DNA from 3 places in the Bacillus sp. JST-5 genome. Region 3 is predicted to be linked to each of the others. Evidence: riboswitches for the same ligand, from Rfam matches in the RefSeq annotation. Region 3 holds a riboswitch; each other region holds the start of a gene.
The links. Region 3 has a riboswitch for S-adenosylmethionine ahead of AC3ASS_RS05205 (O-acetylhomoserine aminocarboxypropyltransferase/cysteine synthase family protein). Riboswitches for the same ligand answer to the same signal wherever they lie in the genome.
Positions count from the first base shown of each region.

Region 1: another riboswitch for S-adenosylmethionine. It lies ahead of metK (methionine adenosyltransferase); the one in region 3 lies ahead of AC3ASS_RS05205 (O-acetylhomoserine aminocarboxypropyltransferase/cysteine synthase family protein).
Region 2: another riboswitch for S-adenosylmethionine. It lies ahead of AC3ASS_RS01395 (methionine ABC transporter ATP-binding protein); the one in region 3 lies ahead of AC3ASS_RS05205 (O-acetylhomoserine aminocarboxypropyltransferase/cysteine synthase family protein).

Region 1 is NZ_JBYLHW010000043.1:11,280-21,974, reverse strand. Features, by position in the region: gene asnB (asparagine synthase (glutamine-hydrolyzing)) at 1-1,534, opposite strand, end outside; gene metK (methionine adenosyltransferase) at 1,703-2,902, opposite strand; SAM riboswitch class I at 3,167-3,284, opposite strand; gene pckA (phosphoenolpyruvate carboxykinase (ATP)) at 3,596-5,182, shown strand; gene AC3ASS_RS09655 (DUF2584 domain-containing protein) at 5,231-5,473, opposite strand; gene AC3ASS_RS09650 (alpha/beta hydrolase family protein) at 5,493-6,299, opposite strand; gene AC3ASS_RS09645 (ABC transporter substrate-binding protein) at 6,465-7,469, shown strand; gene AC3ASS_RS09640 (ABC transporter ATP-binding protein) at 7,480-8,271, shown strand; gene AC3ASS_RS09635 (ABC transporter permease) at 8,249-9,040, shown strand; gene ytkD (RNA deprotection pyrophosphohydrolase) at 9,803-10,276, opposite strand; gene AC3ASS_RS09625 (hydrolase) at 10,489-10,695, opposite strand, start outside.
Region 2 is NZ_JBYLHW010000003.1:11,635-22,329, forward strand. Features, by position in the region: gene sufB (Fe-S cluster assembly protein SufB) at 505-1,902, opposite strand; gene sufU (Fe-S cluster assembly sulfur transfer protein SufU) at 1,939-2,376, opposite strand; gene AC3ASS_RS01365 (cysteine desulfurase) at 2,366-3,592, opposite strand; gene sufD (Fe-S cluster assembly protein SufD) at 3,592-4,902, opposite strand; gene sufC (Fe-S cluster assembly ATPase SufC) at 4,920-5,699, opposite strand; gene AC3ASS_RS01380 (carboxymuconolactone decarboxylase family protein) at 5,937-6,305, opposite strand; gene AC3ASS_RS01385 (MetQ/NlpA family ABC transporter substrate-binding protein) at 6,448-7,266, opposite strand; gene AC3ASS_RS01390 (methionine ABC transporter permease) at 7,279-7,968, opposite strand; gene AC3ASS_RS01395 (methionine ABC transporter ATP-binding protein) at 7,970-8,995, opposite strand; SAM riboswitch class I at 9,140-9,250, opposite strand; gene AC3ASS_RS01400 (MFS transporter) at 9,357-10,625, opposite strand.
Region 3 is NZ_JBYLHW010000015.1:18,738-29,432, reverse strand. Features, by position in the region: gene AC3ASS_RS05240 (ABC transporter substrate-binding protein) at 1-749, shown strand, start outside; gene AC3ASS_RS05235 (branched-chain amino acid ABC transporter permease) at 860-1,744, shown strand; gene AC3ASS_RS05230 (branched-chain amino acid ABC transporter permease) at 1,757-2,821, shown strand; gene AC3ASS_RS05225 (ABC transporter ATP-binding protein) at 2,818-3,591, shown strand; gene AC3ASS_RS05220 (ABC transporter ATP-binding protein) at 3,592-4,329, shown strand; gene AC3ASS_RS05215 (pyridoxamine 5'-phosphate oxidase family protein) at 4,342-4,797, shown strand; gene AC3ASS_RS05210 (hypothetical protein) at 5,033-5,974, shown strand; SAM riboswitch class I at 6,278-6,389, shown strand; gene AC3ASS_RS05205 (O-acetylhomoserine aminocarboxypropyltransferase/cysteine synthase family protein) at 6,532-7,824, shown strand; gene metX (homoserine O-acetyltransferase MetX) at 7,843-8,907, shown strand; gene AC3ASS_RS05195 (homoserine dehydrogenase) at 8,915-10,153, shown strand; gene AC3ASS_RS05190 (S41 family peptidase) at 10,457-10,695, shown strand, end outside.

The sequences.
Region 1 (10,695 bases), on a different contig from region 3:
TTTTAGATGCCACCTCAAAAACTTTCTTATCTAAAAACGGAACTCGTAGTTCTAGTGAATGAGCCATTGTCATTTTGTCCGCTTTGAGTAAAATATCACCTCTAAGCCAAGTATGTATATCAATATATTGCATCCGATTGACATCATCATACCCGACTGTTTTGGCATATAGTGGTTTTGTTATTAATTGGTACGGTAAATCTTCACGATAATGTTTCATTAATAAACTTTTTTCTCGTTCGGTAAACATTTTTGCATTTCCAATATATCTCTCTTCTAACGGGGTGCATCCTCTTTCTAAAAAGCTTTTTCCTTTCATTCCTTCTGGCATCATTTTTGATAACACGAGCAGTATACGTTTAATTAAACTTGGAATTCTTTGAAATATTTTTAAGGAATTTGGTTCTTGGTAAATGTTATACCCACCAAATAATTCGTCTGCTCCTTCACCTGAAAGAACAACAGTTACATGTTTTCTTGCCTCTCTAGAGACAAAATAGAGGGGAACACAGGCAGGATCAGCCAATGGATCATCCATATGCCATATAATTCTCGGGAACTCTTTCATATATTCTTCTGGAGTGATTACATAGCTATAATTTTCGACGCCTAATTTTTCAGCTGTTTCTTTTGCCACATCAATTTCACTAAATCCTTTTCTTTCAAATCCTACAGAAAATGTTTTAATTTTCGGATGGAATTCCCTGGCAATTGTAGCAATGATGGAAGAATCAATTCCTCCTGATAAAAACGATCCAACAGGAACATCACTTCTCATATGGACATTCACTGAATCATATAATACATCTCTAATTTCTTTGACCCATTCTTCTTCAGTTTTTAATACAGGATGAAAAGTTACAGAAAAATATTTTTCAATTTTTAACGGCTCATCTATTTTTTTGATCATATAATGACCTGGCAATAATTTTTCAATTTGTACGGACATCGTATATGGTTCCGGTACGAATTGGAACGTTAAATAATGTTGCAGGGAATCATGATTGAGTTTGTCCTCTTTCATTGCCAATAATATACTTTTCTTTTCTGAAGCAAAATAAAGTTTTTCTCCATCCATTTTGTAAAAGAATGGTTTAATTCCAAAAGGATCTCTCGCACAAAATAACGTTTTTTCTTCTTTATCCCATATGACAAATGCAAACATTCCACGAAGTTTTTCAACACATTTTTCTTTATAACGGTTATATAGAGCCAAAATAACTTCCGTATCTGAATGAGTAGAGAAAACATCCCCCTGTTTTATCAAATCTTCTCTTAACTCAATATAGTTATAAATTTCACCATTAAATATAATCCAATATCTATCATTATTATAAGATAATGGTTGCTGACCTGATTCTAAATCTATAATGCTTAATCGTTTAAAGCCAAAGCATACATATTCATCAAAATAGTAACCTTCTTCGTCAGGTCCACGATGATGAATCATTTTATTCATATTTTTAATTGAACTTACTTCCTCTTCATTAACTTGTCCAAAATGATTTGTTATACAACCAATAAAGCCACACATGAAATACGTCCACATCCTTATAATAAATTAAAAAGTAATTTTGTTTGTAAATGGGAGATCTGCTGAATAGACGCAAATTCCCTTTTATTAGACATATATAGAAAAGAAGAAGTTACACTAAAAATGTAACTTCTTTTTACCAATTATACAACAAATCATTATTCTTTTTTATTTTCCTAAACATTCTTTTCTTAAAATTTCAGCTTTATCTGTTTTTTCCCAAGGAAGATCAATATCTGTACGTCCAAAGTGTCCATATGCAGCTGTACGTTTATATATTGGTCTTCTTAAATCAAGCATTTTAATGATTCCAGCAGGACGAAGGTCAAAGTTTTTTCGAACGACATCAATTAAAACATCTTCACTTACTTTCCCTGTACCAAAAGTATCAATGGAAATTGAGACTGGCTGTGCTACACCAATAGCGTAGGCTAATTGAACTTCACATTTATCAGCTAATCCTGCAGCTACAATATTTTTAGCAACATATCTTGCAGCATATGCAGCTGAGCGGTCAACTTTTGTTGGATCTTTTCCAGAGAATGCTCCACCACCATGTCGAGCATATCCACCATACGTATCTACAATAATTTTACGTCCAGTAAGACCAGCATCCCCTTGTGGCCCTCCAATAACAAAACGACCAGTTGGATTAATAAAAAATTTCGTTTGCTCGTCAATGAATTCTTTTGGAACAATTGGGTCAATGACATATTCTTTAATATTACGTTTAATTTGTTCAAGTGTAATTTCTGGATGGTGTTGAGTTGAGATGACAATGGTATCGATTCTTACCGGTTTATTATTTTCATCATATTCAACCGTCACCTGTGTTTTTCCATCCGGACGTAAATATGGTAATATTTCTTCTTTTCTTACTTCCGTTAATCGTCTCGCTAATTTATGAGCTAAAGAAATTGGAAGTGGCATGAGTTCCTTTGTTTCATTACATGCAAATCCAAACATTAGCCCTTGGTCGCCTGCACCGATAGCTTCAATCTCCTCATCAGTCATTAAGCCCTCTCTTGCTTCTAACGCTTTATCAACACCCATGGCTATATCTGGAGATTGTTCATCAATAGAAGTAATGACACCACAAGTATCAGCATCAAAACCATATTTTGCACGTGTATATCCAATTTCTCGGATAGTATCACGAACAATTTTTGGAATGTCAACATATGAATTTGTCGTAATCTCCCCAGCTACAAGCACAAGTCCAGTTGTAACTGAAGTCTCAGCAGCTACACGAGCATTTGGATCTTTAGCTAAAATTTCATCTAAAATTGCATCCGAAATTTGGTCACAAATTTTATCCGGATGTCCTTCTGTAACGGATTCAGAAGTAAATAAGCGACGTTTTGTCAATGTTAACCCTCCTTCATATTCATTGCTTGTCTCCGACCACTTTTTATGAAAGGCGGATAATTGGCAATGGTTATATATATTCAAATACATAGCGAAACGGATACACTGTTTTTTTCCCTTTTAGTATGAAGAAAACATTCATAATTTATAAAAAATGTTATTAACAAAGGCAAATGTTTTAGATTATTCCTATGTAATCATCGCAATGACATGTAAAAACCTTTCCTCCTCGAGGAAAGGTATAATGTTATTATTTGCCTCTCACTCTTATCGATCAAGGAATTGAAAACCTTGCATCAGGTTAGCACCTTTGCTTAAAAATAATTTTAAGCTGGTTGCCGGGCTTCATAGGGCCTGTCCCTCCACCAACTCGGGATAAGAGTATCCGTTCAATCATAAATCATAACTGACCTTGTTTAACAATGTCAACTTATTTCTTCCATGTTGTAAACAAATACTATAGTCAATATTCGCTATTTTTTATATTTCTTTTGCTTAAACCCTTTTCTTCTGATTCATTTCTTCTTATTATATATATGTGACGTTTTATAGTCTGGAAATAGTCGCTACTTTTAATGTGAAAAACTTTTAACAATTCAATGAAAAAAGAACAATTAGTATAGACTATTCATATTAATGTGTTATACTATTTTCAGATGTTTTTAGAAATATTTCGAAAAGGAAGGTTTTCTAATGAGTTCTGTCAGCACTATCACTGAATTGAATGAGTTGTTATCCGGCCAAAATATCCATGTACAGTTATCTGTTCCTCAATTAGTTGAAAAAGTGTTAGAAAGAAAAGAAGGTGTCCTTACTTCCACAGGAGCAGTAAGAGCTACAACTGGAAAGTATACTGGACGTTCACCTAAAGATAAATTTATCGTCGAAGAGTCTTCAATTAAGGATAAAATTGATTGGGGTTCTGTTAACCAACCAATTTCCGAAGAAGCTTTTACTAAATTATATACAAAAGTGATCAACTATCTAAAAGAAAAAGATGAAGTCTTTGTATTTAAGGGATTTGCTGGAGCAGATGAAAAATATCGCTTGCCAATTCAAGTAGTCAATGAATTTGCTTGGCATAATTTATTTGCCCATCAATTATTTATTCGACCAACAATGGAAGAATTAGCAAATCATGAAGCTCAATTTACTGTCATTTCTGCTCCTACATTTAAAGCTGATCCTGCTGTTGACGGTACCAATTCCGAAACATTTATTATTATTTCTTTTGAAAAAAGAGTCGTTTTAATTGGTGGTACTGAATACGCAGGAGAAATGAAGAAATCCATTTTCTCTGTAATGAATTATATTCTTCCAGAGATGGGGATTTTATCAATGCACTGTTCAGCCAATGTTGGTCAAGAAGGAGATGTGGCTTTATTCTTCGGATTATCTGGTACAGGTAAAACGACATTATCCGCAGACCCTAATCGCCGCTTAATCGGTGATGATGAGCATGGTTGGTCAGCTAATGGCGTCTTCAATATTGAAGGTGGTTGTTATGCAAAATGTATTAATCTATCTAGAGAAAAAGAGCCTCAAATTTTCGATGCCATTCGTTTCGGCTCAGTGCTTGAAAATGTTGTTTTAGATGAAGAAACAAGAATTCCTAACTATGATGATGGTTCATTAACTGAAAATACTCGCGCGGCTTATCCAATCCAAGCTATTGAGCATATCGTTGACCCTAGTATTGCCGGTCATCCGACAACCATTTTATTCTTAACAGCCGATGCAACTGGAGTGCTTCCTCCAATTTCAAAATTAACGAAAGAACAAGCAATGTACCATTTCTTAAGTGGTTATACAAGTAAACTTGCAGGAACAGAACGTGGAGTAACCTCTCCTGAAGCAACATTTTCAACTTGTTTTGGAGCACCTTTCCTACCATTACCTGCAACAAAATATGCGGAAATGTTAGGAGAAAAAATTGACCAACACCACGTGGAAGTGTTTTTAGTAAATACCGGTTGGACTGGTGGTGAGTACGGAGTAGGAACACGAATGAAATTATCCTATACCCGTGCCATGGTACAAGCGGCATTAGTTGGAGAACTTTCAAACGTTGAAACAGTGAAAGATGAAATATTTGGATTAAACATTCCAGTCCATGTACCAGGTGTCCCTGACGAAGTTTTACAACCGATAAATACTTGGAAAGATAAAGAAGCTTATATGAAGAAAGCGAAAGAATTGGCCAATCAATTCCGTGAAAACTTTAAGAAATTTAATAACGTTCCAAAGGAAATTGCGGAATTAGGCGGACCAATTGGTTAATATAATCCCCCGGAAAAACGTATTCCGGGGGATTTTTATATGTAGTGCTTAATTGATTGACTTTAATTTTAATAACTCATAAATAATAGTTGTTTTTCCTTCAGACAATTCTAATTTTTGTATAATTCCTTCTCCTGTTAAATCACCATCAATGGATCTTTTTACAGGAATAGGGACATGTAGTGGGTAAAGATGATATCCATCCTTTACTAATTCGAAAAAATTTTGATCGAGTCTATTCTCAAACCCATTTGTAATAATCACCGTTTGTAATTCAAATGGCATCCCCATCATTTCTCTCCCTTTCACCTTAATCTATTTTCATCGTATCAGACTTTCCTACTTGTTTCATCCATTTAATTAATTGTTGAACAATTTTACGATTAACATCTGGAGGAAAGTAATGAGTAAATTCATCCCAATACCATGTTTCAACTTGTTTATTCAATTCCTTTAATCGCTTTTCTAATCGTAAGGCATGTTGATAAGAGACATTTTGATCTTTTAACCCATGAATAATTAAAACGGGACAATGGATATTTTCTAACTCATATAATGGGGTTCGTTTTTTATACTCATCAAATTTCTTGTTCGGTGATCCTCCAATGACTCTTTTCATCATTCTTCTTAAATCCACACGTTCCTCATATGTTAAAAACATATCTGAAACGCCTCCCCATGTAACAAGAGAGCTGACATCATCATATCGAATCGCTGTAAATAATGCCATTACTCCTCCCCTTGAAAATCCAAAAACATGAACCTTCCCATTTTTTACTCTTTCATACCCTTTTAAAAATTCATAGGCGAAAAAAGCATCGTTACGATCTTCTCCTGCAAAATCTTCAGAACCTTCTCCCCCACAATTTCCTCTGTAAAAAGGGGCAAAAACAATCATACCTTCATGTGCAAATTGTGCGATTCTGGCGGCTCTAACCATGCCAACGTTTTTTATTCCCCCGCGTAAATATAATAATCCTTCATATTCTCCTTTCATTTTTGGTTCAGCTAATAACCCTTTCACTTTTAAACCATTAGACCAATAGGTGACAATCGAAAGGTCTATATTTGGATTAGGTGACGGAAAAGGATATTTTGAAATCAAATGTTTACTCATCGTATTCCACCTTTATCTCCTTGTACTCTAACATTACTCAAACACACTGTTTGTTGCAAATTTTTATTATTGTATAGCTTTGAATATAGGCATTCACACATTTTTGAACATTACATAGAATATTGTAGATTTTTATATCATCTCACTTTAAAGGGAGGCTGCAACATGAAGAAAGCATTAAAATACATCACTTTAACTACAGTTTTTATCATGCTAATTTTCACCCTATTTGCATGTGGAAAAAATTCTACTAGCTTAGAAAAGGTGCGTATTGCTGAAGTAACGCGTTCCATTTTTTATGCGCCACAATACGTTGCCATTGAAAAAGGTTTTTTTGAAGAAGAAGGGATTGAAATTGATTTAAAAACTGCTTGGGGCGGAGATAAAACAATGACAACTCTTCTATCCAACGGTGCAGATATCGCATTAGTCGGGTCTGAAACAAGTATATATGTTACAGCCCAAGGAAGCGATGACCCTATCATAAATTTTGCCCAATTGACACAAACGGATGGAACTTTTTTAGTTTCTCGTGAAAAAATTGAAAACTTTCAGTGGGAGCAACTTAAAGGCTCAGACTTTTTAGGACAAAGAAAAGGTGGCATGCCACAAATGGTTGGAGAATTTGTTCTAAAAAAACATAACATTGATCCTCACAGTGATTTGAATTTAATTCAGAACGTCGATTATGCAAATATTCCTAATGCTTTTGCCTCTGGTACTGGTGATTTTGTTCAATTATTTGAACCACAAGCAAGTATTTTTGAAAAAGAAGGAATTGGTTATATTGTGGCTTCATTCGGAACGGAAAGTGGTCATGTACCTTATACAACTTATATGACAAAAGAAAGTTATTTCAAAAATAAAAAAGAAATTATAGAAAAATTTACACGAGCTATCTATAAAGCACAAAAATGGGTTTATGAAAATAGTGCAGAAGAAGTTGCAAAAGTTATTCAACCATATTTTGAAGATACAGATATGGATATTATTGTTATGGTTATTGAACGATACAAGGACCAAAAATCTTTCGCAGAAAATCCAATTTTAGACGAAGAAGAATGGAATAACTTACAAGACATTATGGAAGAAGCTGGTGAATTGCCAAAAAGAATGGATTATAAAGAGCTAGTGAATACAGAGATTGCAGAAAAAATCATCAATGAATAGGAGGCAGTCTATGAGTTTTCTATCTGTCAATAATGTACATCATACGTATTTTACAAAAGACTCTGCTAACACGGCTCTTAAAAATGTTCATTTTCAAGTAAACGAAGGAGAATTCATTTCGATCTTAGGACCAAGCGGCTGTGGGAAGACTACATTGCTTTCTATCATCGCTGGCTTAATCCGCCCGACTTCCGGAGAGGTCACTTTAGAAAACAAATCAACTTTTCACCAAAAAAATAATATTGGCTATATGCTCCAACAGGATTATTTATTTCCTTGGAAAACCATTGAAGAAAACATATTATTAGGCTTAAAGATTTCCAATCAATTAAATAAAGAATCAAAAGAGCGTACGATTCAATTATTAGAAAAGATGGGGATTCATGGAGTGAATCATCAATATCCGAACCAGTTGTCAGGAGGAATGAGACAAAGAGTTGCACTTGTTCGAACACTTGCTACAAATCCAAAACTACTCCTACTTGATGAACCTTTTTCTGCACTTGATTTTCAAACGAAATTGAAGCTTGAAGATTTAGTATTCTCTACCTTAAAACAATTCGGTAAAACAGCGATATTAGTTACCCATGATATTGGAGAAGCCATAGCGATGAGTGATCGCATCTATTTATTATCGAGGAACCCAGGAACTGTTTACAAAACTTTTATTGTCCCTGACGAAATAAAAAAGCAATTACCTTTCCATGCAAGAAATACGGAATCATTTAATGAACTATTTCAAGGAATATGGAAGGAGATGGAGAAACTTGAAGCAAGATATGAACATTCAGCTCCTTCATAAACAATTTTTACAAAAAATAAAAAGAGAAAAGCGTTGGATAAGATTTTACCAATTCATTATTTTTATATCATTTTTTGTCTTATGGGAAATTTCAAGCAGATTTGGCTGGATTGATCCATTGATCTTTAGTTCCCCATTTAAAGTCTGGAACCTATTTATTGAAAATATTCAGGATGGAACATTATTCTCCCATCTATATGTCACCATATTCGAGACAGTATTGGGATTTATTTTAGGAACGATCCTTGGAACGATAATCGCTGCGTTATTATGGTGGTTTCCATTCTTTTCAAAAGTCATAGATCCTTATTTAGTCGTGTTAAATGCAATGCCGAAAGTGGCACTAGGTCCTATTTTAATTGTTGCATTAGGACCAGGATTTACTTCAATCATTGCGATGGGAACGATAATCTCAGTTATTATTACTACTATTGTCGTCTATACATCTTTTAAAGAGGTAGACCAAAATTATTTAAAGGTATTGCAAACATTTGGAGCAACACGATTGCAATCGTTTAAGGAAGCCGTTTTACCAGCCTCATTCCCAACAATTATTTCTACATTAAAAGTGAATGTTGGACTATCGTGGGTGGGAGTTATTGTAGGTGAGTTTTTAGTTTCCTCAAAAGGATTAGGATACATGATTATTTATGGTTTCCAAGTATTTAATTTTACATTGGTTCTTTTATCCTTACTACTAATTGCCATTTTCGCAACTATAATGTATCAAATTGTAGAATTTATAGAAAAGAAATTAATTAAACATTAAAAACATACTAAGATTAGTAGTACAAACCAAGGCCAAGGTTTGTGCTACTATTTCTTTATAGTAGAAGTGAAGAAAAGTCGACTAGCCTTTGGGATTATTGAATCCGTATCAAAAACTGGCTAACTTCACACCCTTATCTGAATCCGTTTAGTATGTTGGGTCCAAAGAGGCTGAGACAAAATCCTCCTCACAATAGATAAAGCTAGTGAAATTTCACTGGCTTTGCATTTTATTAAAAATTAACAAATTCACTCTTGAACATTCAACTTGCAAATAAAATCAACCTAGTTGCAAGTGTTTTTGTCGACTTGCAAGTTCATATTCCAGAGTTACAAATAATTTTTCGATAGTTACAAGTTTTTTTCTTTCACTTGCAAATACGATGTTTGCTAGTTGCAAATACTTCTTTCAAAGTTACAAAAACGCTTTGTAAACTTACAAATTCGATAATCAGAGTTGCAAATTTTCATCCCATCGGTAAGGATGGCACCTGCAATTCCTTCCTTTTTGAGAAAAAATCAACCTCAAACGATCAAGTTGCAAATTTATCAATATGAGTTGCAAGATTTTTCGATGACTGGAATAACCAATTCACCCTCGAACCATCCACTTGCAAATAAAATCAACCTAGTTGCATTTTTTTGTCGACTTGCAAGTTCATATTCCAGAATTACAAATCATTTTTCCTTTAACCTCAGCATTGAGAAATAACCTCTCAATTTCTCCTTTTCCTTACTTGAAACCAGTTTTTTCCAGCCTGTTTTATTTCCATATTTGATTCCTAATATAGGATAAACAAAGCTGTAACATTTCATCTTTCATAATAAAACTATATGTATGGTCTAAATCATTTTTAGAAAGAGTGGAATCAGTCAAAACAGGACCATATGTTTCTAAATAATTATCTTTTGGGACTATTTCTTTAATTTCTGCATAAAAAACAGCTTTTACAAAAGATGATTTTCCGTCATCTACTTTATATTGACCAATATAATGCAAATTTTCTACAATTCCCCCAGTTTCTTCATAAACTTCTCGAATGGCCGATTCTTCAATCGTTTCTCCATCTTCTACTTTCCCACCTGGAAATTCATATCCTCTCTCAGAATGGTTGGTTAATAACCAAGCTTGATTATATCTGCAAATAACAAATACGTGTTTCGGAGATTGTTGAAAAGGATGTTTTTCAAATGAAAAGGAGACTTTATTACCATTTTGATCAAGAAAATGTATCATACGCTTCCTCCAAACTAAGTTCATATCTAACTTCATCCTCATGAATGTTGTGCTTTATATGTAAATAATAATTGTTGTTCCTATGATAGTAAATTTTTATAACTTCCAACAATAAATAAAGAAGAAAGCTTTTTAATCCATTAATCGGTTAAAAAGCTTTCCTATTAGACACAAATTACCTTCAAAACTGTGTAAATGAAAATAGGTGATCTTTATAAATGGTCTTTATTATTATTGTCTAAAATACCCATATTTTCAATATGATTTCTCGCTTCCTCGTCACCAAGTTCATAAATCATTCCATAAACTTTTTTTAATGTCATATCATAAGCATCATTTTCTCGATCAAAATGATATTGCACATATGGTACATGTGCACGATAAAAACTTAAATGATCCGCGGTGTAAAGTTGATCAAA
Region 2 (10,695 bases), on a different contig from region 3:
TTTTATTTAATAAGGTTATGACATTCAAGTTCTACGGTGTTTTAAAACCATGAGCAAATTGTCTGTGAAAATTATATTGTTTTTCTTTTGTTTTTTATTCTTGCAATTCGAACGACTAGAATGTATATTCAAACCTTATATTCCATATATTTCCTACTTATTCATTTACATAATGAAAATACCAATCATATTTTATAACTTCGAACCTTCTATTTATTAATTACATTAACAATATTACCATATACTCCTATTTATTGGGTGTTTTATCAATGAATGTGAATCGTGGATTAACACATTAAGGGAAATACAGCGGTGTACAGTTCGGTGGATACATCTCATTTATAGTAGCGCACTAAATGATGCAGTAAATCTAAAATATTTTTTCTGAAAAATTGAAGCGTGCAAGCATAAAAAGAACCGCTGATATATGCCTACACGTCACCAATAAGATAGAGGATGACGCTTTGGAATTATATCAGCGGTATTTGAATTAGAAATTAAGTCTTATCCAATACTACCTTCCATTTCGAATTTGATTAATCGGTTCATTTCTACCGCATATTCCATTGGAAGTTCTTTTGTAAACGGCTCGATGAAGCCCATTACAATCATTTCAGTCGCTTCTTCTTCAGAAATTCCACGACTCATTAAATAGAATAATTGTTCTTCTGAAACTTTAGAAACTTTTGCTTCATGCTCTAACGAAATGTTATCATTTAATATTTCGTTATATGGAATCGTATCAGAAGTTGATTGATTATCCATAATTAAAGTGTCACATTCAATGTTGGCTCTTGCACCGTCCGCTTTTCTACCAAAGTGAACAATACCACGATATGTGACTTTTCCACCTTGCTTAGAAATTGATTTCGATACTATCGTAGATGAAGTATTTGGAGCTAAATGCATCATTTTCGCTCCGGCATCTTGATGCTGACCTTTTCCAGCAAGAGCAATGGATAAGGTCATACCGCGAGCACCTTCACCTTTTAAAATAACAGCTGGATATTTCATCGTTAATTTAGAACCAATGTTACCATCGATCCATTCCATTGTTGCGTTTTCTTCACAAACTGCACGTTTAGTAACTAGGTTATAAACGTTGTTTGCCCAGTTTTGAATCGTAGTATAGCGACAATATCCCCCTTTTTTAACGATAATTTCAACAACTGCACTGTGTAAAGAGTTTGTCGTATAAACTGGAGCTGTACATCCTTCCACATAGTGAACGTGAGCACCTTCATCAACAATAATTAATGTACGTTCAAATTGCCCCATATTCTCAGAGTTAATGCGGAAGTATGCTTGTAGTGGCGTATCTACTTTTACACCTGTTGGAACGTAAATGAATGATCCACCACTCCATACAGCAGAGTTTAATGCTGCAAATTTGTTATCTGTAGGTGGAACAACAGTTGCCCAATATTTACGGAAAATATCTTCGTTTTCTTTTAGCGCGGAATCAGTGTCTTTAAAGACAATCCCTAATTTTTCTAAGTCTTCCTTCATATTGTGATAAACAACTTCTGATTCATATTGTGCAGATACCCCTGCTAAATATTTTTGCTCTGCTTCTGGAATACCTAATTTGTCAAACGTACGTTTAATCTCTTCAGGCACTTCATCCCATGAACGACCTGTATGTTCTGATGGTTTGACATAATACGTAATTTCATCAAAATCTAAAGCTGATAAGTCCCCGCCCCATTGAGGCATAGGCATTTTATAAAAATGTTCTAAAGCTTTTAAACGAAAATCAAGCATCCATTGTGGTTCTTCTTTCATTCGAGAAATTTCTTCTACAATTTCTCTCGTTAGGCCTCGTTTTGAACGGAATATCGATACGTCTTTATCTCTAAAGCCGTATTTATAATCCCCGATTTCCGGCATTTTTTTCGCCATGATCGATTCCTCCATTTCTTTTCGGCTAGTTGCCTATTATTGTTTTTCTTGCTCGATTCCTCTCTCTAAGGCTTTCCAAGCTAAAGTTGCACATTTGATTCGAGCCGGAAATTTCGAAACCCCTTGTAGAGCCTCGATATCTCCCAAATCAATGGAATCGTCAACTTCTTTTCCTTGCATCATATCTGAGAAAATTTTAGACAATTTCAATGCAGTTTCTATATCTTTTCCTTTAATGGCTTGAGTCATCATAGATGCAGATGCCATTGAGATGGAACATCCTTCTCCTTCAAACTTTGCATCTACTACTTTTCCTTCCTCTACTTTTAAAGTTAAGTGAATACGATCACCACAAGTAGGATTATTCATATCAACGGTTAAACTACCGTCTTCTAACTTACCTTTATTGCGAGGATTTTTGTAATGATCCATGATGACTCGACGATATAATTGATCTAAATGATTAAAAGACATCGCTGAAATACTCCTTTGTTTTAACAAGTCCGGCCACTAAGCGGTCAATATCTTCCTCGGTATTGTATAAATAGAAACTAGCTCTAGCTGTTGCAGAAACGTTTAGCCATTTCATTAATGGTTGTGCACAATGGTGTCCGGCACGAACAGCTATTCCCTCTGAATCTAACACTGTTGCGACATCATGTGGATGTACATCTTTGATATTAAAAGTTACTACCCCAGCACGTTTATCCGCAGCTGGTCCATAAATGGTTATTCCTTCAATAGTGGACATTTTTTCCATAGCATACTTAGCTAACTGGTGTTCATGTTCCAAAATATTTTCCATACCAACTTCTTCTAGAAAATCGATAGCAGCACCAAGACCGATTGCTCCGGCTATAATTGGAGTTCCACCTTCAAACTTCCAAGGGAGTTCTTTCCATGTTGAATCATATAAATCAACAAAGTCAATCATTTCGCCACCAAATTCGATTGGTTCCATTTTTTCTAATAATTGTTTCTTTCCATATAAAACACCTATGCCGGTAGGAGCACACATTTTATGACCGGAAAAAGCAAGGAAATCACAATTTAATTCTTGAACATCAATTTTGATATGCGGAGCAGCTTGGGCACCGTCAACTACGATGATCGCTCCGTTTTGATGCGCAATTTCAGCAATTTCCTTTATAGGATTAATCGTACCAAGGACATTTGAAACATATGTGATAGCAACAATTTTTGTTTGAGGTGTGACCGTGTTTTTAACATCTTCCAACGTAATGGTTCCATCTTGTTGCATTGGAAGATATTTTAATGTTGCTCCTGTTTTCTTAGCTACTTGTTGCCATGGAATTAAGTTACTATGATGTTCCATGTAGGAGATGACAATTTCATCTCCTTCTTTCACATGTTCCAATCCGTAACTAGCGGCTACTAAATTAATTGCTGATGTTGTTCCTCTAGTAAATATGATTTCTTGAACGGTATTGGCATTGATAAACTTTCTAACTTTTTCTCTTGCGCCTTCGTAACCGTCTGTAGCTTTTGTTCCTAACGTATGAACACCTCTATGAACATTTGAATTATATTCACGATAATATTTATTCAAAGCTTCAATCACTTGAACAGGTTTTTGTGATGTTGCAGCGCTGTCAAGATATACAAGAGGTTTACCATTTACTTCTTGATCCAGTATTGGAAAATATGAGCGAATATCGCGGATATTCATTATTTTACTTTCCTTTCAATTACTTGGATTAATTGTTCTTTAACACCTTCAATAGGTAGTTGATTCACGACTGGAGCCAAGAATCCATGAATGATTAATCGTTCGGCTTCATCTTTAGGAATACCGCGACTCATTAAGTAATATAATTGTACAGGGTCAACACGACCGACAGAAGCTGCGTGACCTGCAGTAACATCATCTTCGTCAATAAGTAGAATTGGATTAGCATCTCCACGAGCTTTAGGACTTAACATTAGCACACGAGATTCTTGCTCTGCATTCGCTTTTGTTGCCCCATGTTCAATTTTACCGATTCCATTAAAAATCGAAGAAGCTTCGTCTTTCATTACACCGTGTTTCAAAATGTAACCTTCAGAGTTTTTACCAAAATGAACAACTTTTGTTGTGAAGTTTTGTGTTTGTTTTCCTCTACCAACTACAACAGTTTTTGTATCACCAAATGAACCATCACCAATTAAATTTGTGACGTTCTCAGAAATAGTGTCTCCATCGTTCATTAAACCTAATGCCCATTCAATTCGAGCATCTCTTTCAGCCACACCACGACGATTAACATAAGTTGTTGTACCTTTTGACAGATTATCTACTGCTCCGTAAAGGATTTTAGCATTATTATTAGCAATTACCTCACTAATAATATTGACAATCATTTCTTCAGCATTAGCTGTGGAAATATAGTTTTCCACAAATGTTACAGAACTGTTGTCATCTGCTACAACAACGACATGATTAAATAAAGTTGTATTTTCATCATCAATGATATATACTGCCTGAATTGGTTCTTTTACTTTCACATTTTTCGGAACGTATAGGAATGCCCCACCGTTCATAAACGCAGCATGTAACGCTGTTAAGCGGTGTTCGTCGACATTGACCGCTTTCGTCATAAAATATTGTTTCACTAATTCTTCATGTTCTTTTACTGCTGTAAAAATATCAGTGAAAATAACACCTTTCTCTTTTAGTTCTGGTGATATTTTTATATATGCAGGGGTATTGTTTCTTTGAATATATAAACTCTTATGCTCTTCATCTGCACCAACTAACGTTTTTACTTCTTCCGGAAGATCTTCAATAGAATTGAATGGTTGACTTTCAATAGTATGATTTTTAAATTGAGTAAAATTCCATTTATCGATCTTCGTTTTATCCGGTTTAGGTAATGGTAATGTACCAGTTAAATCAAAAGCTTTTGTACGTATATTCATTAACCATTCTGGTTCATTGTTTTTATTTGAGTAAGAGCGAACATACTCTTGATCAAATGGTAATTTAATATCCAAGGTCATTTTTATCCTCCTAACACTTACGATTCTTGCCCTACTGTCTCATCTTCGATACCTAGTTCTTGCTTAATCCAGTCGTATCCTTCAGCTTCTAAGCGTTGAGCAAGCTCAGGACCACCTGATTTAACAATTCGTCCTTGCATCATTACATGAACGTAGTCAGGAGTAATGTAATTTAATAAACGTTGATAGTGGGTGATAATTAAGCAACCGAAGTCATCGCTACGCATAGCATTAATTCCTTTTGATACAACTTTTAACGCGTCAATATCCAATCCGGAGTCAATTTCGTCTAAAATAGCGATTTTTGGCTCTAACATCATTAATTGAAGAATTTCATTACGTTTCTTTTCTCCTCCAGAAAATCCTTCATTTAAATAACGTTGCGCCATGTCAGGATCCATTTCTAATAATTCCATTTTTTCGTCCATTTTACGAATAAATTTCATTAAGGAAATTTCATCGCCTTCTTCACGACGAGCATTTATTGCAGAACGTAAAAAGTCAGCATTTGTTACCCCGCTGATCTCACTAGGATATTGCATTGCTAAGAATAATCCTGCTCTTGCACGTTCATCTACTTCCATTTCTAATACATCTTGTCCGTCTAATGTAACGGATCCTTTAGTTACTTCATATTTAGGATGGCCCATAATAGCGGAGGAAAGGGTAGATTTCCCTGTACCGTTCGGCCCCATAATTGCATGTATTTCTCCACCTTTAACTTCAAGGTTAACTCCCTTTAAGATCTCTTTTCCATCAATTTCTACATGTAGATCTTTAATCGTTAATACTGCCATTTGTATACCTCCGTAATCTTATTTAATGAAAGATTTCAAATCATTCTCATTTTATTCTCATTACAATCTTATAACAAATGAAAAGTGTTAGCAACTTTTTCAATCCTTTAATAAGGGTATGATCATATGTATGCAAGAGTCTACTCATGCCCTTTACTTTACCAATATAACATCTATATCTTCATTATGTAAGATACAAAAAAAGAGAGAGTTGAAAAGAACTCTCTTTTCAAAATATTATTGATTAGACTGATTTAATGTCTCAATTGCTTCTAGGACAAGCGTAACTGCTTGACTTAATGCCGCTCCACCACCAAATGCTGCTGAAACCCCTATCGCTTCCAAAATTTCCTCTTCAGAACAGCCTTCATCTAAGCATCCTTTTGTATGATAAATGATACAATATTCGTCTTGGGTTATAACACTATTGGCTAATGCTATTAATTGTTTATGTTTTTTCGATAACTTTCCATCTTCAAAACAAGCTTTACTAAATTCATTAAAATGTTTAGCTATTTTTGGCATTTTTTCAGTAAAAGTTCCTAAACCTTGTTTAAATTCATGAAGGGCAGCTTCAATACTATTACTAGGTTCAAATTGTTCCATTTTTCATCTCTCCTATCCTTTTTTTCAAGGATAGTATGCTTATTCTAAATGACATCTATGCTTTAGCTATAAGTACTAGAAATTTCCTATATATAATAAGAAAAGAATTTATCCGTATTTGGACAAATTCTTTTTCCCTTCATTATTCTTGATCAACTGGAACCACTGCACCATTCCATGTTTCAAGAATATAATCTTTTATCTCTTTTGTATGGAGTACTTCGATTAACGCTTGAATTTCTTCTTTTTTTGCATCCCCTTTACGAACAGCAATCACGTTCACATATGGAGAATCTGCATCTTCAATGGCAATATTATCCTCAACTGGATTTAAACCAGCATCAATCGCATAGTTCGAATTGATGACTACCGCATCACCTTCGTTATTGTTGAAAATAGTTGGTAACAAATCTGGAGCGTAATCATATTTGAATTTTATGTTTTTAGGATTTTCAGCAATATCATCAAAAGATGCAGTAATTTTATCTACTCCGTCTTTTAATTTAATGAGACCATTTGCTTCTAATAGAGTTAAAATTCTTCCGTGATCTGGTGTTGAATTGCTTAAAATAATCGTCGCTCCGTCAGGTAGCTCTTCTAAACTTTTATATTTTTTCGAATATACACCGATTGGTTCGATATGAATACCGCCAGCATTTTCAAATTCATAACCGAATTTTTCCATTTGTGCTTCAAGGTAAGGAATATGTTGGAAATAGTTTGCGTCTAAAGATTTATCTGCGAGTGCTGGGTTAATCAACTCATATTTACTAAACACTTTTACTTCTAAGTCAATTCCTTTTTCTTTTAATAGTGGTTTTGCTTTTTCTAAAATCATTCCATGAGGTTCATTTGTTGCTCCAATAACTAATGTTTTATTGTCTTTATCATCACTATTTCCACATGCAGCCAATGCTAAAATGAAAATTGAAGTAACTAATACGGCTATCCATTTTCTCATTTCATTTCTCTCCTATCGTTTATCAATTAAGTTAGTAAGAAAATCTCCAATAAATTGAATAATGAAAACTATAAGTAAAATAAATACTGTTGCAATTAATGTTACATCGTTATTGTTTTGTGAAAATCCATCTAAGTATGCTAAGTCACCTAGTCCACCAGCTCCGATAACTCCTGCAATTGCTGTATAACCAACTAATGCAATGGCGGTAACAGTGATTCCTGAAATCAGTGCTGGCATCGATTCTGGAAGCAGCACTTTGAATATAATCGTTGTTGTGCTTGCCCCCATGGCTCTAGCCGCTTCAATCACCCCCTTATCAATTTCTCTCAATCCTATTTCAACCATTCTTGCATAAAAAGGTGCAGCACCGATGATTAATGATGGAATCGCAGCTTCTTTCCCAATCATTGTACCGACCAAAATTTTTGTAAATGGAATCAATAGTACAATCAAAATAACAAACGGAATGGAACGAAAAATATTCACAATCCCACCAATGAATTGGTTAACAAAACGGTTTTCCCATAAGTTCCCTTTAGATGTTAAAAATAATAATAGACCTAATAGAATCCCAATAATAAAGATAAAAACGATAGAAACACCTGTCATGTACAAAGTTTCTTGAGTTTTTTCAAAAGTTTTTTCCCAATTAACGTTTGGAAATAAACCCAACTCCGAGGAATAGAAATCTTCCCAAATACTATTCACTTTTAATCACCTCAATTCCAACGCTCTTGCTTTTAACATAATCCAACGCTTGTTGAATAGATGATTCATTTCCATCTAGATGAATGAATAAAGTCCCATATGCTCCGTTTTGCGTTTGCGATATGTTCCCTTGTAATATATTTACAGTGACGGGATATTCTCTAATTAAGTTCGTTATTACAGGTTGTTCTACGACATCCCCGACAAAAGATAGTTTTACAATTTTTCCATTAGGATATTTTTCAATTAAATGTTGGACGGCATCTTTCGCCTCTTCTGGCTCGGTAATTTGTTGAACAAATCTTTTTGTTATAGCTTCTTTCGGGTTTTTAAACACTTCAAGTACTGGTCCCAGTTCTACGACTTTTCCATTCTCCATGACGGCCACACGATGACAAATCTTGCGAATCACGTGCATTTCATGAGTAATTAAAACAATAGTTAAGCCTAATTTTTTATTAATATTAACAAGTAGGTCTAAGATTTGATCGGTCGTTTCTGGGTCCAGTGCACTTGTTGCTTCGTCACAAAGTAATACACTTGGATGGTTAGCTAATGCTCTTGCAATTCCTACCCTTTGCTTTTGCCCACCGCTTAATTGGGAAGGATACGATTTCTCTTTTCCTTCTAGACCAACAAGTTTAATTAGCTCGGCTACTCTTTCTTCTCTTTCTTTTTTCGGAATACCAGCGATTTCTAATGGGAAAGCAATGTTTTCACTGACTGTTCTTGACCAAAGTAAATTAAAGTGCTGAAAGATCATCCCAATTTTTTGTCTAGCTTTTCTTAATTCTTTTCCTTTAATTTTTGAAATGTTTTTCCCATTGACTTGGAGCGTTCCCGACGTTGGAGTCTCTAAGCCGTTCAGCATTCGTAAAAGAGTACTTTTTCCAGCACCACTGTAACCGATGACACCAAAAATTTCTCCTTCTTGAATGGTTAAGTTTATATCATTAACGGCCGTAAGCTCGCCATTTTTTGTTCGAAACACTTTTTTTACATTTTGAATAGAAATCATGTCCTCACCTTCCTCACTCAATATACCCTCTATCCGAAAGTTTCCCCGAATTAAAGTAATAGTATTGAAACGCAATAAAAAACCCTTTCTGCTTTAAGAGCAGAAAGGGATAAGCTTAACAAACATAATTAAACTAACCTTTTCCTCTCATCTCTCAAAGCATACGCTTTGTGTGAATTGGCACCATTTCAATGACGATTCATTGACGGTTGCCGGGTTTCATAGGGCACATCCCTCCACCTCTCTTGATAAGAGAACGTTCACGTTATTCAATTGATGAAACTGATTCTATCATCCACACAAATAATCGTCAATAACAATCATTAAAGTTAGTAAATTGGGAATATTTCAATAATTATTATTAACTTGATTTTGCTATTTTGTCTTCTAATTTTTGTTTATTGTAAGTTCGGAAAACAATAAAAAAGTAGAGAGAACCAATGAAATATAATACAGCCGTTATTGTGAATACAGTTGCGTATCCCCAATAAGATCCATACTGAATGACGATTCCAGTTGACACTGGTCCCATTAACGCCCATCCTAAATTGAATACCATTTGATTGACCGAATTTGCCAATCCTTTAACAGAATCATCCACTTTAGACATCATTAATGACATTTGAATAGGATTTCCCGCATTCATTAATGCCTGCCTAAATAAAAATCCGATGGCTGCTAGCCACAAATTTTGTGTATAAGCTGTCAATAGGAGAAATGGCAACGATAACATTTGTAAATAAACAACGGCTTTTACTTCTCCTACTTTTCTAACTACCATTGGCCCAATAAACATGGCAACAGCCGTTACTGCCTGACCTAATGAAATAATCATTCCGATGATGGTTGTAGAAGCATGAAAACGATCTGCAAAGTACAAATTTAAATATGGAATGACAAGTCCTGCACCGACACCAATGATTAATTGAGCGATAGCAAAAAGAGCAATAATTTTTATACTTCCTTTATGTTCCTTTAAATTTAAGAAAGAAGTTTTTCTAGCAGTAGGAATTACCTTCTTCTTTTTTCTTTCCTTTAATTTTACAATTGGAAAAAAAGCCAATAAATAAAAGACACTTCCTGTTATTAAAACGATTCGAATGCTTTGTAATTCTGTTGTGAAAAGTGAGAATAAATCCGTTAAAATACCACCTAATGTGCTTCCAATTACGGTAGAGGCAGTCATTATAGCGGAATGAAGGCTAAATAAGTGTACCCGTTGAGAGATACTTGAGTTTTCAGACAACCAAGGAATCGAAGACACTTGAAGAAAAGCAACTGTCAAACCTGTTGCAAAGCCAGTGACAATTAGTAAATCTTGAGATTCCACTATACTTCTTGCAAATAAAATTATGCAAGACGTAACAATTCCAAACACCATGACTTTTTTTCTTCCAAGTTTGTCGCTTAAAATTCCTGCCGGTACAAGAGCAAGTGCCGTAGCTAAAGATGTCATAGCAATTACTTGACCGTTCACACTTTCGGAATATCCTAATTCTCGAATGTAGAAATTATAAATAACCATAAAAATGCCAAGTCCGATGTTTGCAAATATATTCGCTAACAACGCAAGTTTAATATTTTGATTATAACTTTTTAATTGACTTGACCATTCATGAAAAAAAGCCATTGTCGCTATTCCGCCCCTCATTTATTTCGCATCCCTAAATATATTATCTCCTCCACTAAGAAAAGGCAAC
Region 3 (10,695 bases):
AATCTTCTAGACATTGGACATTCAAAACTGCACAAGGGGACGACGTCGTTATCCCTAAAGTTTTATCGTATTTAAAAGAAAATGGGTTAACAAAAGTCGCATGGTTAAACGTTGCAAACCCATATGGAACTAGCGGTTTAGCAGAATTTGAAGCATACGCATCCGACTATGGGGTAGAAGCGATCATAAAAGAAGAGTTTGAGGCAACAGTAACAGATGCGAAAGCGATGTTAACTCGTGTTCAAAAAGCTAATCCACAAGCGATTATCGTGTGGGGAACGACACAAGAATCAGCTATCGTAACGAAAAACATTCGTGAAATTGGGATCGATGTTCCAATTATTAATAGCCATGGAATTGGGTCACCAGAATTTATCGAACTAGCTGGGGATGCAGCAAACGGGGTACTATTCCCTGCAGGACGTTTACTTGTCATTGATGAACTTCCAGATTCTGATCCACAAAAAGAAACATTAGTTCAATACAAAAAAGATTTTGAGAGCAAATATTCTTACGATGCAAGTACATTTGGCGGACATTGTTGGGATGCAGTGCAAATTTTATTTGAAGCTCTAGAAAATGCAGGTACAGATAAAGAAAAAGTTCGTGACTATATTGAAAACAATATTAAAGATTTTGTCGGTATATCAGGAATCTTTAATATGAGTAAAGAAAATCATAACGGATTAGATGCAGATAGCTTAGTGATGGTTGAAATTAAAGATGGAAAATGGACATTAGGGGAGTAAAAAAAACGGTCAAAAAAGGGGTTCACCATAAATAGTTGGGCGGTGAATATTCAATTCCCGCCCTTCATCCAATCTGTGAAAGAAATAAACTAGGAAGAAGGTGACGCAGAGTGGAAGAATTTCTCACCCAATTTTTACAATTGTTATTTACCGGCTTAACGGTTGGAAGTATTTATGCGTTAATCGCCGTTGGGTTTGTCACGATTTATAATGTGACGGGAATTTTGAATTTTGCCCAAGGGGAATTCGCCATGTTAGGGGCATTAATATGTATTTCTCTCGTCAATATGAATTTACCGTTAATGATCGCGATCATCTTAAGCATTTTAATCGTAGTCATTATCGGTGGGGGATTCGAACGATTAGCGATCCGACCGGCAAGAAACTCTTCGCTGGCAACTTTAATCATTATTACCATCGGGGTTTCGTTTGCTTTTCGTGGTATCGCCATTTTTATTTGGGGAACTCAACCTCATACGTTAAAACCGTTTACAGGGAATGAACCAATTCGGATAATCAATGCTGCTTTGCAGCCGCAAAGTTTATGGGCCATTGGTATTTCGTTATTAGCACTTATAGCGATGGGATATTTCTTTAATAAAACGTATATTGGAAAAGCGTTAACAGCCATAGTCGTCAATCGTTTTTCCGCTCGATTAATGGGAATTAATCCGTTAAAAATGTCTTTTTTAGCGATTGCTGTCAGTGCAGGTCTCGGAGCATTAGCAGGAATTATTATCGCTCCAATTTCCGGTGCGTCGTATAACATGGGGTTAATGCTAGGAATTAAAGCCTTTATCGCAGCTGTGATTGGCGGTTTAACAAATGCACCAGCGGCCGTTGTCGGTGCGTTTATTATCGGAATTTTAGAATCATTTACCGAAGGATATTTTTCGTCCGGTTATAAAGATGCGATCAGTTTTGCGTTATTGTTAATTGTTTTATTTGTTGCACCAAATGGAATCTTTGCCAAAGCATCGGGCAAACGAGTATAGGGGGAGAGTGACATGAAAAAAGAAGGATTAGCAAACTTATATAATCGTAGTTTACTAGGTCCCCTTTCCATAGCAGTTATCATTTTTATTTTACCGTTTATTTTTAGTTCGAATAATTATGTGTTAAGTACATTGATCCTTGTTGGAATTTACGCTCTTGTTTGTACGGGATTAAATTTATTAATGGGCTATGCTGGGCAAATTTCACTAGGGCAAGCAGCCTTTTATGGAATAGGAGCTTATGCATCGGCGTATATGACGGTGAAAATGGGGCTGTCTCCAATCATCGGAATTTTAGTCGGGATCTTCATCTCCGTCATCATCGCAGTCATTATTGGAATTCCGACGTTTAAGCTAAAGGAAAATTATTTAGCGCTAGCAACTTTAGGGTTTGGTATTATCGTTTATACGTTTTTTAAAGAGTGGAAAGGTATTACAGGCGGGTTAAACGGATTTTTTGGTATTCCGCGGTTTGAACTATTCGGTTTTACCTTTCAAACCCAACATTTTTACTTTCTCGTATGGTTTTTGGTGATTGTAGGAATCATTTTTGCACGGAATGTGATTCAATCAAGAATTGGAAGAGCTCTCCAATCGATTCATGGAAGTGAAATTGCTTCCGATTCGATTGGTGTCAATATACAAAACTATAAACTTCAAACATTTATGCTAAGTGCGGTTTATGCTTCAGTGGCGGGTAGTTTATATTCTCATTATTCGTTATTTATTAACCCTGAACTTTTCGATGCGATGCAATCGATTATGTTTCTCATCATGGTTGTCATCGGTGGAGTCAGTAGCGTTTGGGGTGGACTAATTGGCGCCTTCGTTTATGTCTATTTAAGCGAATGGTTAAAAGATCTTGTCCCGATGTTTTTACCAAACGCAGGTGGAGAATTTGAAACAGTCTTCTTTGGAATTTTATTAGTTGTTATTTTAATTTATATGCCAAATGGGTTAGCACAGCCATTAAGTAAAGGACTTTCTTACATTGGATCAAAATTGAAAAAAGAAAAAAATAAGACAGTAGATGTGCAAGAAGGCAACTCTCCATCTATTGGGGGTGACAATGGATGAGCCGTGAAATTTTAAAAATTCAACAACTAACCAAAACGTTTGGCGGGGTAAAAGCGGTAGATGACGTTTCCTTTTCCATTGAAGAAGGGAAAATTACCGCTGTGATTGGGCCAAACGGTGCTGGGAAAACGACGTTGTTTAATATGATTACCGGCGTTCTACCTGCTACAAGCGGTTCAGTTATGTTTAAAGATGTACCGATTACAGGAAAAAAACCTTATCAAATTGCCAAACTAGGCATTACTCGAACGTTTCAAAACTTACAAGTATTTGGAAACATGACTGTTATTGAGAATGTAATGACCGGCCTCCACCATCGTTTGAAATCCGGTATATTAGCTGCAGGTCTTCGGTTACCGAGCGTTTTAAAAGAAGAAAAATTAACGTTTGAAAAAGCCATGCATCATTTAGCTTTAGTTGGAATTGATCATTTAGCTTTTGAAATGGCTGCGACACTCCCTTACGGAAATCAACGTCTGTTAGAAATAGCTCGTGCCGCTGTATCAGAACCGGCGATTATTTTGCTTGATGAACCGATGGCTGGATTAAATCCAGAAGAATCAAGAAAACTAGTTCAAGTTTTAAAAAATATGAGAGAAAATGGCATGACTTTTCTTTTCGTAGAACACGATATGGAAACGGTTATGTCGTTAGCGGACCATATTGTCGTTTTAGATTATGGTAAGAAAATTGCCGAAGGAACACCTGAGGAAGTGTCGAAAAATCCGGATGTGATTGCTGCTTATCTTGGCGAAGAGGAGGTTGTGTAAATGTTAGAAGTAAAAAACCTCCATGTGAATCACGGGTATTTACATGTATTAAAGGGATTAAGTTTTTCGCTGAATCTAGGTGAAATTTTTGCGATAGTTGGTTCAAACGGAGCAGGAAAAAGTACATTATTAGGCACGATTGCAGGTGTTTATGCACCAAAAGAAGGAACAATTTTTTATAAAGGTAAGCAAATTTCCGGTCTTCCGGTAGAAAAAGTAGTGCAACAAGGAATCAGCCTCGTTCCGGAACGAAGACAAATTTTTGATGATTTATCCGTTAAAGATAATTTATTGCTAGGAGCGTATCATCGTTATAAACGAGATAAAGCATCCATTCATAATGATCTAGAACATGTTTTATCATTTTTTCCGAAGTTGAAAACGATGTTAGATCGCCCTGGTGGATTATTAAGTGGCGGTGAACAACAAATGCTTGCGATTGGACGCGGCTTAATGGCCAAACCAGAACTCATGATGTTGGATGAACCGTCATTAGGTCTTGCACCATTAGTAGTCAAAGATATTATGAATCTGTTAAAAGATATGAGAGATGAGTTTGGAACAACGATAATTTTAGTCGAGCAAAACGTCAAAGCTGCTTTGCAAATCGCTGACCGTGCATGTGTATTAGATCGCGGAGAAATTGCGATGGAAGGAGCAGCAAAAGATTTATTGAATGATGAAAAAATTGCTGAAACATATTTAGGGAAACGTCAAATAGAATCAAAGACTTCATAAGGAGGAATGTTGATGGCACAAAAAGAGATACCTAAACAACTCTCTCCCGATTTGGTGGAATTTTTTGAAGGTGAAAAACTAGTGTTATTAACTACCATCGAATGGGAAACGAAAACTCCTAATGTTACAGCTATTTCATGGGTGAAGGCTGTCGATGAAAAACATATTCGGTTTTCAGTCACGAATCAATCAAGACTTTATAAAAATATAGAAGCAAATCCGAACGTTGTATTAACCGTTATTGCTAATGAAACCGTTTATTCCATTCATGGGATGGCAAAAATTTTAGAAGAAAAAATGGACGGAGTGGCAATTAAACTAGCGAAAATTGAATTAGAAGTTTCAGCTGTATTTGAAAGTATGTTTTGGGGAGCAAAAATTACAAAAGAGCCTGAATATGTAAAAACGTACAATCCAAAAAAGGCAAAAGAGCTTGATGTCCAAGTGTATACAGCGTTAATGAGTTAATTGAACAAAATTCTTTTTTAAGCCATGCACTAAAATTCAATCGCCCCATATTATAACGTATGGATCCCCCGAAAATGATATCGATCAATCACCATTTTCTTTTATCTTGGAAAATGGTGATTTTTGTTTTTTATATGGATGGACTATTCTATCAAATAATGACTATGTATGTAACAATAAAACTAGCTATTCCGTCTAATAGACATACATAAGGGGAAGATGAGGTGCTGATGTTTTGAGTCAACACGTGAAGCACTTTTTATTTAATGGAGATGTGCTAGGAGCAATCCAATATTTAAACGAATTGCCCGATGATCATCCTGAAGTCGTTCGGTGGAAAGGAAGACTAATGGAGCGATTTATTACATGTAAGGAAGATGAACCGTCAAAACTAGAGGATCCGTTTATTAACTCAGTATTATCCATTTATCAGACATATTTTCTACTTGTTTTAATGAAAAAGCTAGATGTTAAAAAGGGAGAGAAATGGCTTTTTCAACATTTAAGTGAACTCGTTCCTGCATGCTCAAATATTGATGAAGTGGAAAAAGAACTGCAATCGATCTTTGAAGATAAAGGATGGAACTTTTTAGGCGGAGTAACGGCCCCTTTTCGTGGACCATTTATTTGGAAAACGAATGAGAAAAAAAGCTATATAGTCGAACTGCCTTTAGGAACACAAAATGTAGATGTAATATTTATGTCCAACTTTATCATGCAAAGCTGGCTTCATTATGCAACGTTTGGCGAACATTATGCAGGAGGGTGGGCAAAAGAAGATGCACTTTACTGTGTGAAAGAAGCATATGAACCATTAGATGATGAAGTGTTCAACGTTTCCTTTCTGAAACATGAAGCGCAACATTTCTATGATTATGAGCATTATCCGAATCTACCTGGATATGTCCTTGAGTACCGTGCGAAATTAGTAGAATTAATGGAAGATAGAGGAAGAGTTTGGGGAAATATATTAGCAGAAGCAAAGAATGATCAACAATTTCCACATAGTTATGCAGCTTATTTAATAAGAGAAAATATTAAGACGATGTATAATTTATCGGGTGATCAAACGGAATGGCAACAATTAAAAATGGAGGATATCCAACGAGCGGCAAAAATTCTTTTGGATCGTTCAACCGATGATCTAAACAACCAAAGGGAAATTGGTTTATTATAAGACTAATTTTTTGACTTAGAGAATTCAAGTTTGATATATATAGATTATTCGTCAATTATTATGCTTCTTTTCATAGCCTCTTCGTTAGGAAGAGGCTTTTATTTTGGCCATGCACGAAATGTTTGGGACTTCAAACAAGACTATTCAAACTTACAAGCTTTATGCAAAAAACAAAACTCGTTAGCAAAATAGTCGAATAATCATCATTGCATTATTATTTAAAAAATTATAAAAATTTGATTGACGAGAATTTGTCCGTTCATTATAATTCAGTTTAACAACAATTTCATAAGTGAGTATTGACTCTTATCAAGAGAGGTGGAGGGACTAGGCCCGATGAAACCCGGCAACCTTCAAACGACGTGTTTGAAAAGGTGCCAATTCCTACAGGTCAAAATGATCTGAGAGATAAGAGGAGGAACTAAAAACTACGCCCTCTTCTTATGAAGAGGGTTTTTTATTACAAATATCCTACTAAATCCTTCCTCTTCCCTCTCATTCCATCTGCCAAATACTCACTTATCACCCTTTAATGAAAACTTTAGGAGGTATGTGAAATGACTAATTCATTGAAAGATGAAACATTATTGCTTCATGGAGGGCAAGAGGTGGATCCTGCCACTGGATCAAGAGCAGTACCGATTTACCAAACAACGTCGTATGTATTCAACGATACAGAACATGCACAAAATTTATTTGCACTAGCGGAAACAGGAAATATTTATACTCGGATTACGAATCCAACGGTGGATGTTTTTGAAAAACGTGTAGCAGCACTAGAAGGTGGAACAGCAGCAGTGGCAACTGCATCCGGAATGTCCGCTATTACGTTAGCAATCTTGAACATCGCTGAAACAGGGGATGAAATTGTAGCGGCGACAAATTTATACGGCGGAACCTTCAATTTATTTTCCTTAACCCTTCCACGATTCGGGATAAAAGTTAAATTTGTTGATGCGATTGATCCAGAAAATTTCAGAAAAGCGATTACTCCAAAAACAAAAGCGTTATATGGAGAAATTATCGGAAATCCAAGTTTACAAGTATTTGATGTAGAGGCCGTTGCTGACATTGCAAAAGAAGCAGGGATTCCTTTAATCATCGATAATACTTTTGCTACACCTTACGGATGTAAGCCGATTGAATGGGGAGCCAATATTGTTGTTCATTCAGCTACGAAATGGATCGGCGGCCATGGAAACTCAATCGGAGGAGTCGTTGTGGATGGAGGAAACTTTGATTGGAACAATGAAAAATTCAAAGGTTTCATCGAACCAGACCCTAGCTACAACGGACTCAAATATGCCGATTTAGGAAACGTAGCTTATGCAGTAAAACTCCGTGTTCAATTGTTACGCGATATAGGTCCTTGTTTAAGTCCGCAAAATGCCTTTTATTTGCTTCAAGGATTAGAAACGTTGCACCTTCGCTTAGAACGACATAATGAAAATGCATTGAAAGTAGCCCAATTTTTGAAAAACCATCCGGATGTTGACTGGGTCACATATCCAGGATTCGAAGATCATCCAACATACCCTTTAGCACAAAAATATTTAAAACATGGATTCGGTTCAATGGTTGTATTTGGTATTAAAGGCGGACGAGAAGCAGGTAGAAAGGTAATCGATCATATTTCTTTGTTCTCTCATGTCGCTAACGTTGGAGATGCTAAATCATTAATTATTCATCCAGCATCAACCACTCACCAACAATTAAGTAAAGAAGAGCTAGCTTTAACTGGGGTGACAGAAGAACTCATTCGTCTTTCCATAGGTATTGAAAATGTTGATGACATCATCGCAGATCTTGATCAAGCCATTACAAAGGCGGTGGCAGCTGTAACGGTATAAAAATAGGAGCGAATCATTATGTTGCAGAAGATAACAGATGAACACACATATGGAACTATTTTTGTTGGAGATATACAGCTAGAAAGCGGGGAGGTTTTAAAAGATACACTTGCCTCCTATGAAATGGTAGGAAATAAAAATGGTCCAGTTATTTTAATTTTTCACGCACTAACCGGGAATGAACGAACATATGGAACAGACGACCATCCCGGTTGGTGGCGGGGAATGGTAGGACCTAACCTGTATATTGATACGAATCAATATTTAGTTATTACTTTTAATGTACTCGGAGGATGCTCTGGTTCCACCGGGCCGACAAGTATCAATCCTGATACAGGAAAGGAATACCGTACACAGTTTCCGTTCTTTACAATCCGAGATATGGTTCATTTTCAAAAAAAAGCTCTCGCTCAACTTGGAATTCACCACGTGAAAGCAGTAATCGGTGGCTCATTAGGAGGAATGCAAGCATTAGAATGGGGAGTATTATATCCGGATACCGTTGAACATGTCATTGCTTTAGCTGTAACTCCATATTTGAGTGACTACGGTATTGCGTTTAATCGAATCGGAATTGAAGCCATTTTGCATGACCCTAATTGGAAAAACGGATATTACGAAAACGCTTCGGATGTCAACGGTCTTTCCATTGCTCGAATGGTAGGAATGGTTACGTACCGAACGGGGGAATTGTTTGAAGAACGATTTCAGCGAGAAATTCGTCATCAGGAATTACATCAGCCTCCATATTATCAAGTTGAATCATACTTGCATTATCAAGGGAAAAAGCTGTTGCATCGATTTGATCCGAACAGTTATTTATATTTATTACACGCAATGAACAGCCATGACATTGGCAGAGATCGAGGAAATTTAGAAGAAGTTTTTAAACAATATCAACCGAAACTTACATCCATTTGTTTTCAAGGCGACCTATTATATAAAGGGGAAGTCATGGAAAAATATATGCCATATGTTCATGATGGAAATTACGTCGAAGTTCCGACAAAGTTCGGTCATGATGGGTTTTTAGTCGAATTTGATCAATGGGGTCCTATGATTCAAAGGGCCCTTACAGATTGAAAAGGAGGTGGGACCGATCGTAAAAAAGATTGCCATCTTAGGTTTTGGTACAGTTGGCCAGGGCGTTTACGAAGGAATAAAAACCAATGAAAAACGATTAGAACAATTAATTGGAGAACCGATTCAAATTTGTGCCGTTTTGGTGAAAGACATTACGAAAGATCGTACAATTGAACGAGAAGTATTGGTGACTAATAACATAGAGGAAATTCTAAAAATTCCTGATTTGCAAATTGTCTTTGAAGCTATTGTCGGTACGGAGCCATGCTTTACGTATTTAAAAAGATTTATAGAAAAAGGATGCCACGTCATTACCGCTAATAAAGTGATGCTTGCCCATCATGGAATTGAGTTAGTGAACTTAGCGCAAGAAAAAGGGGTGACGGTACGGTATGAGGCAACCGTTGCAGGTGGAGTACCGATCATCAGCACCTTATGTTCCATTTTAAAAACGAATCATATTTTAAAACTTGAAGGGATTTTAAATGGAACGTCTAATTTTATTTTAACGGAAATGCGGAAACATGGATGTACATTTGAAGAGGCATTAAAACTAGCGAAACAGCTTGGATATGCGGAACAAGACCCAACGAATGATGTAGATGGTTATGATGCGTACTACAAATTAATCATTTTATATCGGTGTATTTTTGGAAGAGAACCAAACTGGAAAGTAATTGAACGAGAAGGCATATCCACGATTACGCAACAATATGTGGAACTTGCCCAAGTTTTTGGACTAAGATTTCGTCACGTTGCTCATATTTCTCTGGATGCAAAAGATTGCTGGGTAAAACCTGTACTAGTAGATGAAACTCATCCGTTTTATTCTATAGACGGGGTGGATAACACCATTCATATTCAAGGAACTTTAGTTGGAGGCTTAACTTTTACAGGTGCAGGTGCTGGTCGATATCCAACTGCGAGTGCCATGATCGAAGACTTCGTTCAAATTTTTCAGCAAAAAAATCATTTGTTTCCACATGTTTTACCGTTTATAGATGAACGGAAACATGAAAGTGAAATCAGAAACAGTGATTGGGCAATTTTTACAGACCAAGAAACGGCAAGTATGATTAAAAGCGAATCTCCCATTATTCAAGAAAGAAAAAACGGTAAGATAGTTTTCCTGCAATTAGAAGGAACGCATGAATGGATGAATCAATTAAAACAAAAATACAGTGTCCACGTTTATGAAATTTTGAACGTAAATAAAGTGGCAAATATTAAAGAGAATGTATCATGATGCATTCTCTTTTTCTTTTGGAAAAATATTTCGTTAGGATTTATTTGCAACTTTGATGGTTTCTAGTGACAATGGGAATATTGTTCCCTAATCATTCAATCATTGGTAATTTTTATATACAAATTTGCGACCTTTGCAAGAACGAAAAAGTTTTTAAATTCCTTATTAACTTTATTTGTCACCCCTATAAAATTTTTGTAACTGAATTCCAATTTCCAAATACGATTCCTAAGCATTATCATAACTCGTCCATCCGGTTCATATATTGAAATAGTGTAATGGTAGTCGGGAGGAGGCACTAACTTGAGAAAAAGATGGATCATCGCTCTTATGATCAGTTCAATGGTCTTTGCATCTGCCGGAACGTATGCAGGCATGAACTGGATGGGCAAAAAAGATGCGAAAGAAGTAGTTCCTATTACGATAAACAGTTCTAGCAACTTTGATGTTGAAAAAATTAAACGAGCGTACGAAGCGATATACAATGGTTACGTTCATGAAGTAGAGCCAGAACAATTAATCGAAGGGGCTATCGAAGGAAT